3 regions of the Thalassolituus pacificus genome follow, and region 3 is predicted to be linked to each of the others. Evidence: predicted binding sites of a transcription regulator. Region 3 holds the regulator's gene; each other region holds the start of a gene.
What was found. The regulator sigma-54, encoded in region 3, starts transcription at its own class of promoters, with help from an activator protein. The targets are predictions, from matches to a motif close to TGGCACNNNNNTTGCTNT.
Positions count from the first base shown of each region.

Region 1 (4,256 bases), on a different contig from region 3:
GCTGTACATACCGAATACAGAAGCACCACCCCAGGTCCACGCGCCTTCCATTGGGTAGATAACCGCAGTCATCACTACCGCGAAAGCCAGGAAAGCCCACAGCTTCATACGCTCAGCAACAGCACCGGATACGATGGACATTGCAGTCGCTACGAACACAACCTGGAAGAAGAAGTCTGAAGCGCCGGAGTAGATAGAACCACCCTGGAAGCCATCTTCACGCGCCGCGAAATCAGCCAGTACTGCAGCAGAATCCACTTCGGTGATGCCTGACAGGAAGTAACCGCCGCCGTACATAATCTGATAACCGCACACCAGATACATGGTGCAGGCAATCGCAAACAGCGCGACGTTTTTAGTCAGAATTTCAGTGGTATTTTTAGAGCGGACCAGACCCGCTTCCAGCATGGCGAAACCTGCCGCCATCCACATGACTAACGCACCGCATACCAGAAAATAAAAGGTATCCAACGCGTACTGGAGTTCGAAAATATTATTTTCCATTCTAAGCCCCCCGCATAAGGCTCTGATTCATTTAATGAGGAAGGATCAGATCGCGTCTGCGCCGGTTTCACCGGTACGGATACGAATGACTTGTTCCAGGTTGGTAACGAAGATTTTTCCGTCGCCAATCTTGCCGGTGTTCGCCGCTTTGGTGATGGCTTCGATGACTTTTTCAGTCAGGTCGTCAGCTACCGCTACGTCAATTTTTACCTTAGGCAGAAAATCCACCACGTATTCAGCACCACGATACAGTTCAGTGTGACCTTTCTGACGGCCGAAACCTTTTACTTCGGTCACTGTGATGCCCTGAACGCCAATCTCTGACAGCGCTTCACGCACATCGTCGAGTTTGAATGGCTTAACCACAGCTGTAATGAGTTTCATAGAAAACCCCTTTGTTAAACGCTACGAGTTTAGGTTTTATTAATGGCCCATGCGGGGGCACGGGCCATTGTATGCTTTTTACATAGAGATAGGCAGGCTGTAAGAAACAACCACTTTCAGGTCCTCATCAACACCGGCTTCGCCTTTGTCCAGATCAGCACTCTGGTCGATTACTTTGGACAGAGTGAACGCCAGGTTATCGTTATAGGCATAACCTACATCCAGGTGGGTGTAATCGCTGTCATCGCCATCGTCGGCTTTACCCAGCGTGAAAGAGTAGGCATCCAAGCCATAACCCAGGGTGAAGTAGCTGGAGTTATCGTCACTCTCAGCACCAATAGGCTTGTAGTAAGTGAAAGAAGCACCGGCATAACCCAAAGAGATAATTGCATCGGCATAGTCAAAGGTATTGCCACGATCATCCGGATTACCAGCTGCACCATCACCCTTTGGATATACGTAGTTCCACAGGATTACGTCATAACTGAAGTCACCCATTTCAGCGCCATAGCCCAGGTACAGATCGTATTCATTACCCCAAGAGGTATCACCGCTTGAAGTCCATACGCCTGCATAAGCGCCGGAAGCACTAACTGTCAGATCACCAGAAACAGCAGCAGCGCCATTCCCCAGATCCTGACCACGCCACAAATACATGCTGGCAACAGTTGCCGATGCAGAAACTTCAACTTCAGCCTGCGCAGTAGAAACAGCGGCCAGACCTGCAGTCATCACACCAGCCAGAGCGATTGCTTGAGACAGTTTTTTCATGGTTCTTTCCTTCATCAGTTATTCAAAGCTTTTATTAAGTAAACCGGTGAACGCACCGTTTTCTTTCTGTACTTACCTTGTACATGTCTTATAGCAGCGGCTGTGCCAACTTTTAAAAAATGCGGTTTTTCAGGGAGTTAGCGGCAACCTTTAGCAAAAAAGCCCTCGTAGCAGTTCAAAGGCGGTGCGCCGGGCCGGTTTTCAGCCCTTTTTGGTGCACTCAAGGGTAAGCATAGGCACTAATTTGATGCGTAAAGTCATGCAAGGAAATAAAACGGGGCAAAGGCCCGGATTGACATAAACAGGAAGAATGCAGTGCCCTGACGCAAGGCACGATGCTGGGGCCTGTTTGCACAGCGTGATAAACTGCCGCCTATATATAAGGAAGCCCAATGATGAACAGCGAACAAATCCGTAACCGTATCGAACAACTGCTGCAACAAAGCCCGCTGGCCGGTCTGTCAGCCGATGTGCGCTTAATGCTACAGAGCCAATTGCAGAGCCTGCTGAGCAGCGCCAATCTGATCAGCCGTGAGGAATTTGAGGTGCAGGCCGAAGCGCTGCGTCGTACCCAGGCCAAACTGGCCGAGCTGGAGGGCAAACTCAACCAGCTTGAACAGCAGCAACAGCAACAGCAGTAAAATCTGACCTAATAAAGAAAAGCCGGAGCACGCTCCGGCTTTTCTTTTAATAAAAACAGAGTAATGAACACTGAGTGTATTGCCGCTAAATCGCCAGCAGCTCTTTCGCCTGTTGCGAGCTGGCCAGCTCACTACCGGCACCGGATGCCACTACCCGACCCCGTTCGAGAATCATAAACTCATCCGCCAGTTCCGCGGCAAAATCGAGGTATTGCTCAACCAGCACAATGGCCATTTCGCCACGGTCACGCAGCAGTTTAATCACACTGCCGATGTCTTTAATAATGGACGGCTGAATGCCTTCCGTCGGTTCATCCAGAATCAGCAATTTTGGTTTCAGCAATAACGCCCGGGCAATCGCCAGCTGTTGTTGCTGTCCACCGGATAAGTCTCCGCCACGGCGTTTCAGCATTTGTTGCAGCACCGGAAATAGCGAATAGATTTCCGGGTCGATACGGCGCTGACTTTTCGGCAACGCGGAAAATGCGGTTTGTAGATTCTCTTCCACCGTCAGCTGGGCAAAAATATCCCGGCCCTGCGGCACATAGGCAATGCCTTGTCGTGCACGATCAAAAGGCGCAATACCATTCAGCGACTTACCCTGCCACTGAATATCACCACTGCTTGCGGCCAGGTGCCCGGACAACGCTTTCATTAATGTGGTTTTGCCCACACCGTTACGACCCAGCACACAGGTAACCTTGCCAACCTCGGCATTCATGCAGACGTTATACAGCGCCTGACTGGCACCATAAGAAACATCCAGTTGATTTACGTTTAGCATCCCATCATCCTCACCGCCGGTTAGCGGCCTAAATAAACTTCGATCACCTGTGGATTGGCTTTTACTGTGGCCAGTGAGCCTTCCGCCAGAACATGACCTTCGTGCAGCACGGTCACTTTGCAATCCAGCGCTTCGATAAAATCCATATCGTGTTCGACCACCATTAACGAATGCTTTTGTGCCAGGCGCTTAAACAGTTCGGCGGTTTTCATGGTTTCTTCATCGGTCATACCCGCGGCCGGTTCGTCAATCAGCAGCAGTTGTGGCTCCTGTCCCAGCAGCATGCCGATTTCCAGCCACTGCTTCTGACCATGGGATAAGCTACCGGCCAGCTCTTCACGTTTATCCGCCAGATCAATCATGTCCATAATCTCATCCAGCTTCTGTGCTTTTTCGGCGCTCAGCTTATGCAGTAACGCCTGCCAGATACCGCGCCCACCTTTCAGCGACATTTCCAGATTTTCAAACACCGTCAGGCTTTCAATCACACTCGGCTTCTGGAATTTACGTCCTACGCCCAGATTGGCGACGTCCGCTTCGTCGAAGCGGGTGAGATCGTGTTCCTTTTTATGGTGATCGGTAAACATAATGGTGCCGGTATCCGGGCGGGTTTTACCGGTAATGACATCCATCATGGTGGTTTTACCCGCACCGTTCGGCCCGATAATGGCGCGCATTTCACCCGGAGCGATCACCATGGATAACGAATTCAACGCTTTAAAACCATCAAAGCTGACACTGACACCATCCATATAAAGTACCGATGGGTTATCAATATGTTTTGGCGTTTGCAGACTCATGCTTTTTCTCCCACAGGCTTTTCTGAACCGGGCTCATCGTTAGTCACTACAGAGGATTGATCCTGCGGCGACAATAGCAACGCCTTCTGTTTTTTCAGCGGATACTTTTCTTTCAGCTGCGCCCATAAGCCCACCACCCCTTTAGGCAGATACAGCGTGGTGAGTACAAACAAACCGCCCAGCATAAACAACCAGAGTTCGGCAAACGCACCGGTAAAATAAGTTTTGGCATAGTTCACCAGCATCGCGCCAATCACTGCACCAAACAATGTGCCGCGGCCACCTACGGCTACCCAGATAATGATTTCAATCGAATTAATCGGCGCAAATTCACCCGGATTAATAATACCGACCTGAGGCACATATAACGCT
Region 1 covers NZ_JAOANI010000015.1:639,960-644,215, reverse strand. The annotation lists gene NYR02_RS10080 (ammonium transporter) at 1-504, opposite strand, end outside; gene glnK (P-II family nitrogen regulator) at 550-888, opposite strand; gene NYR02_RS10070 (TorF family putative porin) at 967-1,659, opposite strand; gene NYR02_RS10065 (accessory factor UbiK family protein) at 2,052-2,300, shown strand; gene urtE (urea ABC transporter ATP-binding subunit UrtE) at 2,386-3,084, opposite strand; gene urtD (urea ABC transporter ATP-binding protein UrtD) at 3,105-3,884, opposite strand; gene urtC (urea ABC transporter permease subunit UrtC) at 3,881-4,256, opposite strand, start outside.
Region 1: NYR02_RS10070 (TorF family putative porin) is a predicted target of sigma-54. The motif match lies at 1,750-1,767, and genes of this name have one in related genera.

Region 2 (4,256 bases), on a different contig from region 3:
GCCATGGATGGCCGATATACGCGTGGTCAGTAAAAAACGAGCGAATAAGGATTACGGGCCAGAAAGCGCAAAGCAGGGGCCCGGGGAGAAGTTCCCCGGATTGGGGCGCAGGGGCTTGCCCCGCTTCGGCTACTCACGTGCAATCGACGTTTCATGATTGCTTAAGTAAATAGCACATCCCTACCCGGCGTTTAATCAGTTACTCAGGTCGTGCAGCTTACCCGGACGACCATCCAGCACAGTGACTTCGCTTGCCGCCAGGCGCGGCTTACGTGGCCAGTTACCTTCTTTGGCGTAACCCAGGGTCACCATCATGGCAACGCTGTAGCGTTCACCGATGTTGAACACTTCTTTCGCTTTCGCGGTATCGAAGCCGATCATCGGCCCGGTGGCCATACCCTTGCCAGCCGCGGCCGTCATCAGGTTCATGGTCGCCATACTGGCCGAGCGCAGTGCTTCATCGTGGGCTGCGGCTTTGTTATCGCCGTAGGCACCGTTTACCGCACTGACAAAGTAGTCACGCACGCCTTCGTTGTAGATCCCGGCATCGACACCGCGCTGGGCGATATCCGGCATACGTTCATGACCCTGTTCGTCGGCCAGCACCAGAATAACCACCGGGGCATCGGCCACTTTCTGCTGACCGTAGGCGATGTCTTTTAAGGTTTCTTTCGCCGCCTGATCGGTTACCACCAGATAGCGGGTATGCTGAATGTTAAAGGCCGTTGGCGCGTGTTGGGCGTAATCCAGCAGCTCCAGGACTTCCGCCGTGCTGATGGCACGTTCGGTATCAAAGTAGTTCACAGAAGTACGCTGGCTCAGGGCATCAAATACGTTCATGGGGCATCCTTAAATCGGGTATCGGTTCGGGTATTGGTTGTGGTGTTAGGGCTGTTAAGCAATGAGTGCAGTTTAAGTTCGCTTTATTCGATTAAAAATCTCATAATTTAACGTATAGCTTTCGATATTTACGAAAAGGCATTCCAATGAAAACAACCCTCGAACAGTGGCGCATGTTTAAAGCGGTGGTCGACCATGGCGGCTACGCTCAGGCGGCTGAGGCCATCTTCAAGAGTCAGTCAACCATCAGCTATGGTGTGCACAAGCTGCAGGAGCAACTGGGCGTACAACTGCTGGAAGTGGAAGGGCGCAAAGCGGTACTGACCGAACACGGCCGTATTCTGTTACAACGTGCCGAACAGCTGCTCGATCAGGCAGAAAATATCGACAAGATTGCCGGATCGCTGAATCAGGGCGTCGAGCCTGTTGTGCGTGCGGCCATCGACACCATTTACCCCAACGATGTGCTGTTTGATGTGTTTGAAGCCTTCTCAGCCGAGTACCCCGATACCCGTCTGGAGCTGGAAGAGTTTGTACTCAGCGGCGGTAACGAAATGCTGCTCGAAGACAGCATCGATATTCTGATTACCCCGCAACTGCCCAGTGGCTGGAATGGCGAGCACGTACACCGCTCCTGCTTTCTGCCGGTTACCAGCCCGCAGCATCCGTTGCAGCATCTGGGGCGCGAGGTCACCTACGATGACCTCACCGCTCACCGGCAGGTGGTGCTGCGCGACAGCAGCCGCAAACGCCGCAGCGAAGGTGGCTGGCTCGGCGCCCATCAGCGCTGGACCGTGACCCATACCAGCACCCGACTGAATATTGTCCGCCGTGGTCTGGGCTTTGCCTGGCTGCCGGAGCTGCTGATTGCCGACGACCTGAAAAGCGGTGCCTTACAGGTGATTCCCTTTGCTCAGGATGCGCGGCGCTACGTCGACCTCTATCTGGTAATGGCCCATGAAGAAAGCGCCGGCCCCGCCACCCGCGCCCTCGCCCGCCTGCTAGCCAACACCGACACCGGCTGCAAAGCGGCGCACACAACAGAAACCGAATAAGCGCCCCAGAATGCAGCGACCATCTGTTCAGCTAATCATCTGTGCACCCTTTTGGGGTGCAACTGACAGCAAAATCAGCAACTTAACACTCGCCAGCCTGCCGGATGCCGCAATTTTCAGGCTCCGGCAAAACTGGTACAGCCCTTGCTGAACACTGATCAGTAACAGGAGATACTCGGCAACCGAATCCGGTTGGGATTCACAGAAATAGGTGGCTAGGGTTCCGGTTCTTTGATGGAAAAAGAACGACTGGTCCGAGAGCAACCGACCTCAGCGTATTCACAGCGCAGGTTACACGGCGGGACAAAAGCCCGGGAGACCCACACGCGAATGCCAGCATCTGGCCGTTCGCGCTGAGTTCTCCTGCCGTCTGATTTATGTGGATATCAAAGAGGAAGTCCTATGAACGCGTTAAAACGTCTGCTCACTGCCAGCCTGGTCACCCTGGCCGCCCTTACTCCATTACACGCTCAGGCCAAAGACAGTTTCCGTCTGGCCTGGTCTATCTACGTTGGCTGGATGCCGTGGGATTACGCCGACAAAGCCGGCATCGTAAAAAAATGGGCCGATAAATACGGCATCGAAATCGAAGTGGTGCAGATCAACGATTACGTTGAATCCATCAACCAGTTTACCGCCGGTGAATTCGACGCCTGCGTAATGACCAATATGGATGCCCTGACCATTCCGGCCGCCAGCGGCGTCGACACCACCGCCTTAATCGTCGGTGACTTCTCCAACGGCAACGACGCCGTGATTCTGAAAGAAGGCAAAAGCCTGAAAGACATCAAAGGCCTGCCGGTGAATCTGGTGGAGCTGTCGGTTTCCCACTACCTGCTGGCACGCGGTCTGGAAAGCGTGGGCATGAGCGAAAAAGACGTATCGGTGATCAACACCTCCGACGCCGATATGGTGGCAGCTTATGGCACCGGTGATGTTAAAGCCGTGGTGACCTGGAACCCACTGGTAAGCGAGATTCTGGCGCAGCCAAACGCAACCGCCGTGTTTAACTCCTCACAGATTCCGGGTGAAATTATCGACACCACTATGGTCAACAGCGAAACCCTGGCCGCTAACCCCGCCTTCGCCAAAGCCCTGACCGGCGCCTGGTACGAAACCATGAGCATCATGGCGAAAGACGACGCCGAAGGTAAAAAAGCACGCAGCATGATGGCCGAAGCCTCAGGCACCGACCTTGCCGGTTACGATGCCCAGCTGGCCGCCACCAAAATGTTCTACGACGCACAAAAAGCTGTGGAATTTGTGAACAGCGCCGAGCTGCCAAAAACCATGGAATACGTGGCGAAATTCTCCTTCGACCACGGTCTGCTGGGTGATGGCGCCGCCGATGCCGGCTTTATCGGCATGGCCTTCCCGAACGGCAAAACCTTTGGCGATAAAGGTAATGTGAAGCTGCGCTTTACCGACAGCTATATGAAGATGGCGGCTGAAGGAAAGCTGTGATGCCCGGCCATTGAGTATCAGGCGCTGCGCGGCAGAGTTTGCTGCCGCAGCGCTTTTAAGCCGTACCGCAGCCATCGCGGCCAGCGGCAAAAATCGCTACAATGCTGCCCTTTCTTTGAATAACCCGTAGCGAATTGTCATGACCGCACAGAATCCCCGCAAAATCCTCGTCACCAGCGCCCTGCCCTATGCCAATGGTTCCATTCACCTCGGCCACCTGCTGGAATACATTCAGACTGATATCTGGGTTCGGTTCCAGAAACTGCGTGGCAACGAATGCCACTATGTTTGCGCCGACGACGCCCACGGCACCGCCATCATGCTGCGCGCCGAAAAAGAAGGTATCAGCCCGGAAGAGCAGATTGCGCGGGTAAAAGCCGAGCACGAAGCGGATTTCGCCGGTTTCCAGATTGCGTTCGACAACTTCCACAGCACCCACAGCGAAGAAAACCGCCTGCTGTCAGAAGAAATCTACAAAGCCTGCCGTGACAAAGGCCATATCGCCATCCGCAGCATCAAGCAGCTGTACGATCCGGTTAAAGAGCTGTTTCTGGCCGACCGTTATATCAAAGGCGAGTGCCCTAAGTGTGGCGCCGCCGACCAGTACGGCGACAACTGTGAAGTCTGCGGTGCAACCTACACCCCGGCTGAGCTGAAAAACCCGTTCTCAGTGATTTCCGGTGCCACCCCGGTCGAAAAAGAGTCTGAGCACTACTTCTTCAAACTGCCGGACTTTCAGGAGTTTCTGCAGCAGTGGACCCGTTCCGGCACCCTGCAGGATGAAGTGGCCAACAAACTGGCCGAATGGCTGGATTCCGGTCTGCAGGAGTGGGACATTTCCCGCGATGCGCCGTATTTCGGCTTCGAAATTCCGGATGCACCGAACAAGTTTTTCTA
Region 2 covers NZ_JAOANI010000009.1:78,426-82,681, reverse strand. The annotation lists gene NYR02_RS02380 (nitroreductase family protein) at 196-840, opposite strand; gene NYR02_RS02375 (LysR family transcriptional regulator) at 987-1,895, shown strand; guanidine-I (ykkC/yxkD leader) riboswitch at 2,100-2,215, shown strand; gene NYR02_RS02370 (putative urea ABC transporter substrate-binding protein) at 2,298-3,359, shown strand; gene metG (methionine--tRNA ligase) at 3,499-4,256, shown strand, end outside.
Region 2: NYR02_RS02370 (putative urea ABC transporter substrate-binding protein) is a predicted target of sigma-54. The motif match lies at 2,029-2,046, and genes of this name have one in related genera.

Region 3 (4,256 bases):
CATGTGCTGCACCTGAGGCTCGTTACCGAGAAAGTCGATGATCTGCTGATCGCGTCCGGTGAATCCCCGCAGGGCCGGGTCCCAGTAGGGGTTGGGCAGGTTGCGCACGTCGAAGACGTAATCGGCGTCGATCGGAATGCCGTGTTTAAAACCGAAGGATTCAAACAGGATGGCGATATCGTTGCTGGTTTTATCTGCGACCCGGAGTTTGATCAGGCTGCGCAGTTCATGCACCGACATGTTGGTGGTATCCAGGGTCAGGTCGGCCAGGTTGGCAATGGGTTCCAGCAGCAGGCGCTCTTTATCGATGGCTTCGGCCAGGGAAACGCTTTTACTGGTTAGTGGGTGCTTACGCCGGGTGGAGCTGAAGCGCTGCAACAGCACTTCTTCGCTGGCGTCGAGATACACCACGTCGAGCTGATATTCTGCACTGGGTAACTGATGCAGAACGTCATGGATGTTATCGAATGCGTGGGGCAGGTTGCGGGCGTCAACGCTGACCGCAACCTTGGCCAGCTTTTCTTCGATTTCGGTCTGACGGGCCAGTGCCGGCAGCAATGCAACCGGCAGGTTATCGATGCAATAGAAGCCAAGGTCTTCCAGCACGTGCAAGGCACTGGATTTACCAGAGCCTGAGCGGCCGCTGATGACGACTAAACGCATGCCTTGCTCCTCTGTTGTTGCGTTTGCCTGAGCTTGATCAGACCCGCCTTATGTTCAGTATTCGCTTAATGCCCGCTGATAAAATTGCTGTGCATCCGGCGCTTTACGCAGGGCTTCGCGGTAGGCTGGCTCGCTGAAATTCCGCGCCAGCATCGCTAATACCTGCAGATGTTGTTCGGTGGCTTCTTCCGGTACCAGCAGGGCGAAGACCAGATCGACCGGCTGGCGGTCGATGGCATCGTAATCCACAGGTTCCATCAGTCGCAGCAGTACGCCCATCGCCTGGTCACATTGTTTCAGGCGGCAGTGGGGAATGGCGATGCCTTCGCCAATCCCGGTACTGCCCAGGCGTTCACGGCTGAGTAATCGCTCGTAAATATCGTCGGCGGAACTATCGCTGAGTTGCTCAGCGATAAAACCTGCCAGGTACTCCAGCAACTTCTTTTTACTGGAAACCGGGGCATCAATCAGAGTGCGTTCCGGTGTGAGGATATCCTCGATGCGAATGTCCATTAATCAGCCTTGTCCGTGTTGCCGCGCCACCAGTTTTTCTTTGTGTTTCAGTACCTGACGGTCGAGTTTGTCGGTCATCTGATCAATAGCGGCGTACATATCGTCGTTTTCGGCGCTGGCATGCAGATCGGCACCACTGACGTGGATGGTGGCTTCGGCAATCATGCGCTCTTTGATCACGGTCAGGGTGACCTGGCCGTTGGTAATGTTGTCAAAGTGGCGTCCCAGCTTGGACATTTTTTCGTCTACGTAAGTTTGCAGAGATTCGGTAACGTCAACGTGGTGACCGCTGATATTAATCTTCATGTCCAACTCCTTGTTGCTGGCTTGTTGTTTTTCAAATCAATTGTTTACGTTCATTCGATGGCGGAATCATCATGGCTTCACGGTATTTGGCCACCGTACGCCGCGCCACCTGAATGCCTTTATCCCCCAGTACCGCCGCGATTTTGTTGTCGCTCAGCGGTTTGCGGGTGTTTTCTTCGGCAATCAGTTTTTTAATCATGGCACGGATTGCGGTGGAGGAACATTCGCCGCCGCCATCGGTGCTGACATGGCTGGAGAAAAAGTACTTCAGTTCGAAGATTCCGCGTGGTGTATGCATGTATTTCTGCGTCGTCACACGGGAAATAGTGGATTCGTGCATGCCAACGGCTTCGGCAATATCATGCAGAACCAGTGGCTTCATGGCCTCTTCGCCCTGTTCGAAAAACTCAATCTGATATTCAACGATTTTGGTGGCCACTTTCAGCAGGGTTTCATTACGGCTTTGCAGGCTTTTGATAAACCAGCGGGCTTCCTGCAGGTGATCACGCAAGAAGGCGTTGTCGGTGCTGTTATCAGAACGGCGCACCAGTGAGGCGTAATCGGCATTAACGCGCAGTTTTGGCGCAATATCGGGGTTCAGCTCAACCCGCCATTCGTCGCGGATATTGCGCACCAGAACATCCGGTACCACGTATTCGGCCTGTTCGGCGCTGATGCCGGAGCCCGGCTTAGGGTTCAGTTCTTTGATCAGACGCAGGACGGCTTTGAGGTCATCTTCACGCAACTTGGTTTTGCGCATCAGCGTTGGGTAATCTTTGCTGCCGAGCAGCTCGATATAATCGCGGATCACCATTTTGGCTTCGCTCAGCCACGGGGTTTCGGCTGGCAGCTGCTGTAATTGCAGCATCAGGCATTCACGCAGGTCGCGGGCAAAAGCACCGGCCGGATCAAATTGTTGCAGACGATGCAGTACGGCCATCACTTCGTCTTCTTCGACGTCCAGTGCGGGGTCCATGCTTTCCAGAATGTCTTCGACAGTGGTGTGCAGGTAGCCGTCGTCATCGACGCCGTCGATCAGCATCAGGGCGATTTCACGGTCGGTGTCGGACATGGGGGTCAGGTTCAGTTGCCACAGCAGATGATCCTGCAGATCTTCGGTGCTGGCGTGACGCGAGTCGTAATCGAAATCGTCGTCGATGGCGTTACTGCTGCTGCCGGAGGCAACGCTGGCGGTGGTCTGGTAGGTATCTTCCCACTGACTGTCGACGGGCAGGTCGTCAGGTAATTGCTCTTGCGACCACTGTTCGTCCAGCTCCGGCGTGTCGTTGTGGCTGTCATCCTGACTGCTGACTTCGTTGCTGGTGGTGGTGTCGTGATCGCTGTTGCGTGACAGGTCGGGCAGATCATCGTGCTCGTGCTCTTCCACTTCGAGCATCGGGTTGGAATCGAGGGCTTCCTGAATCTCCTGCTGCAGATCAAGGGTGGACAGCTGAAGCAGGCGGATGGCTTGTTGCAACTGAGGGGTCATGGTCAGGTGCTGACCCATCTTTAACTGAAGAGACGCTTTCATAAAAGTTCAGTAATCACTCAGTATCGGCATAGTCTGTGCATTATACGCCAAGCGGTAAACCTTGGAATCTTTTGTGCATATTCCTTTGCGCTGAATCATCAGCAGCGTCCTGGCTGCCAGGGTCGCCATCACAGGCGGAAATCCTCGCCCAGATACACTTTACGTACCTGCTCGCTGGCGAGTACCTGCTCGGGGGTGCCTTCGGCAATAATGTGGCCGCCTCCGACAATATAGGCTTTCTCACAGATAGCCAGAGTTTCACGTACGTTGTGGTCGGTAATCAGTACGCCAATTCCCCGCGCTTTAAGCTGGCGGATGATGTCCATGATGTCAGCTACAGAAATTGGGTCAACCCCGGCGAAGGGCTCATCGAGCAGAATAAACGACGGCTCTGCGGCCAGTGCGCGGGCAATCTCTACGCGGCGGCGCTCACCACCAGACAGCGACATGCCCAGGCTGCTGCGGATGTGCTGAATATGAAACTCATTGAGCAGATCTTCCAGCTTTTCCAGACGCTGCGCGCGGTTGAGGTCTTTGCGCGTTTCCAGAATGGCGAGGATATTATCGGCGACACTCAATTTGCGGAAAATGGAGGCTTCCTGCGGCAGGTAGCCAATGCCCTTTTGCGCCCGGCCGTGCATCGGCAGATGGCTGATATCTTCGTCATCGATTTTGATACGGCCTTTGTCGGCCTGCACCAGATTCACAATCATATAAAAACAGGTGGTTTTACCGGCACCGTTAGGGCCGAGTAAACCGACAATCTGGCCGCTGTGCACCGACATAGAGACATCTTTAACGACTTCCCGGCCGTTATAGCTTTTTGCCAGGTTTTCGGCTTTCAGCGTTTTCATGGCTGTTCCTGCGCAGGAGTATCGTTAAATGTACTGTTGTCAGTGCCGTTATTGGCCGCGTTGCCGGTGGCCGGTGGCTGTGACTCTTGGGCAGGAGCCTGCGGCTGGATAACCACTTTGATGCGTTGCTTCTCGCCGTCGCCAGCAGGCTGACCGGTGGTATTCGTACCGCCACTGGCCGTGACCGTTTCTTTGGTCATGTCGTAGAGAATGTTCTCGCCGCTGAATTGGTTGCCATCCTGTTGCAGCTGGGCGTTACCCTGAACTTTGATTTCACGCTGCTGGGCAAAGTAATGAATGCGCGTGCCATGGGCTTTGGTCAGCGGTTTGCCGGCATTAACCTGTTGCTGATAGCGCGCCGGATTGTCTGTGCTGCCTTCGGCAACGGC
Region 3 covers NZ_JAOANI010000028.1:46,798-51,053, forward strand. The annotation lists gene rapZ (RNase adapter RapZ) at 1-663, opposite strand, end outside; gene ptsN (PTS IIA-like nitrogen regulatory protein PtsN) at 718-1,176, opposite strand; gene hpf (ribosome hibernation-promoting factor, HPF/YfiA family) at 1,180-1,482, opposite strand; gene NYR02_RS14845 (RNA polymerase factor sigma-54) at 1,514-3,013, opposite strand; gene lptB (LPS export ABC transporter ATP-binding protein) at 3,142-3,867, opposite strand; gene lptA (lipopolysaccharide transport periplasmic protein LptA) at 3,864-4,256, opposite strand, start outside.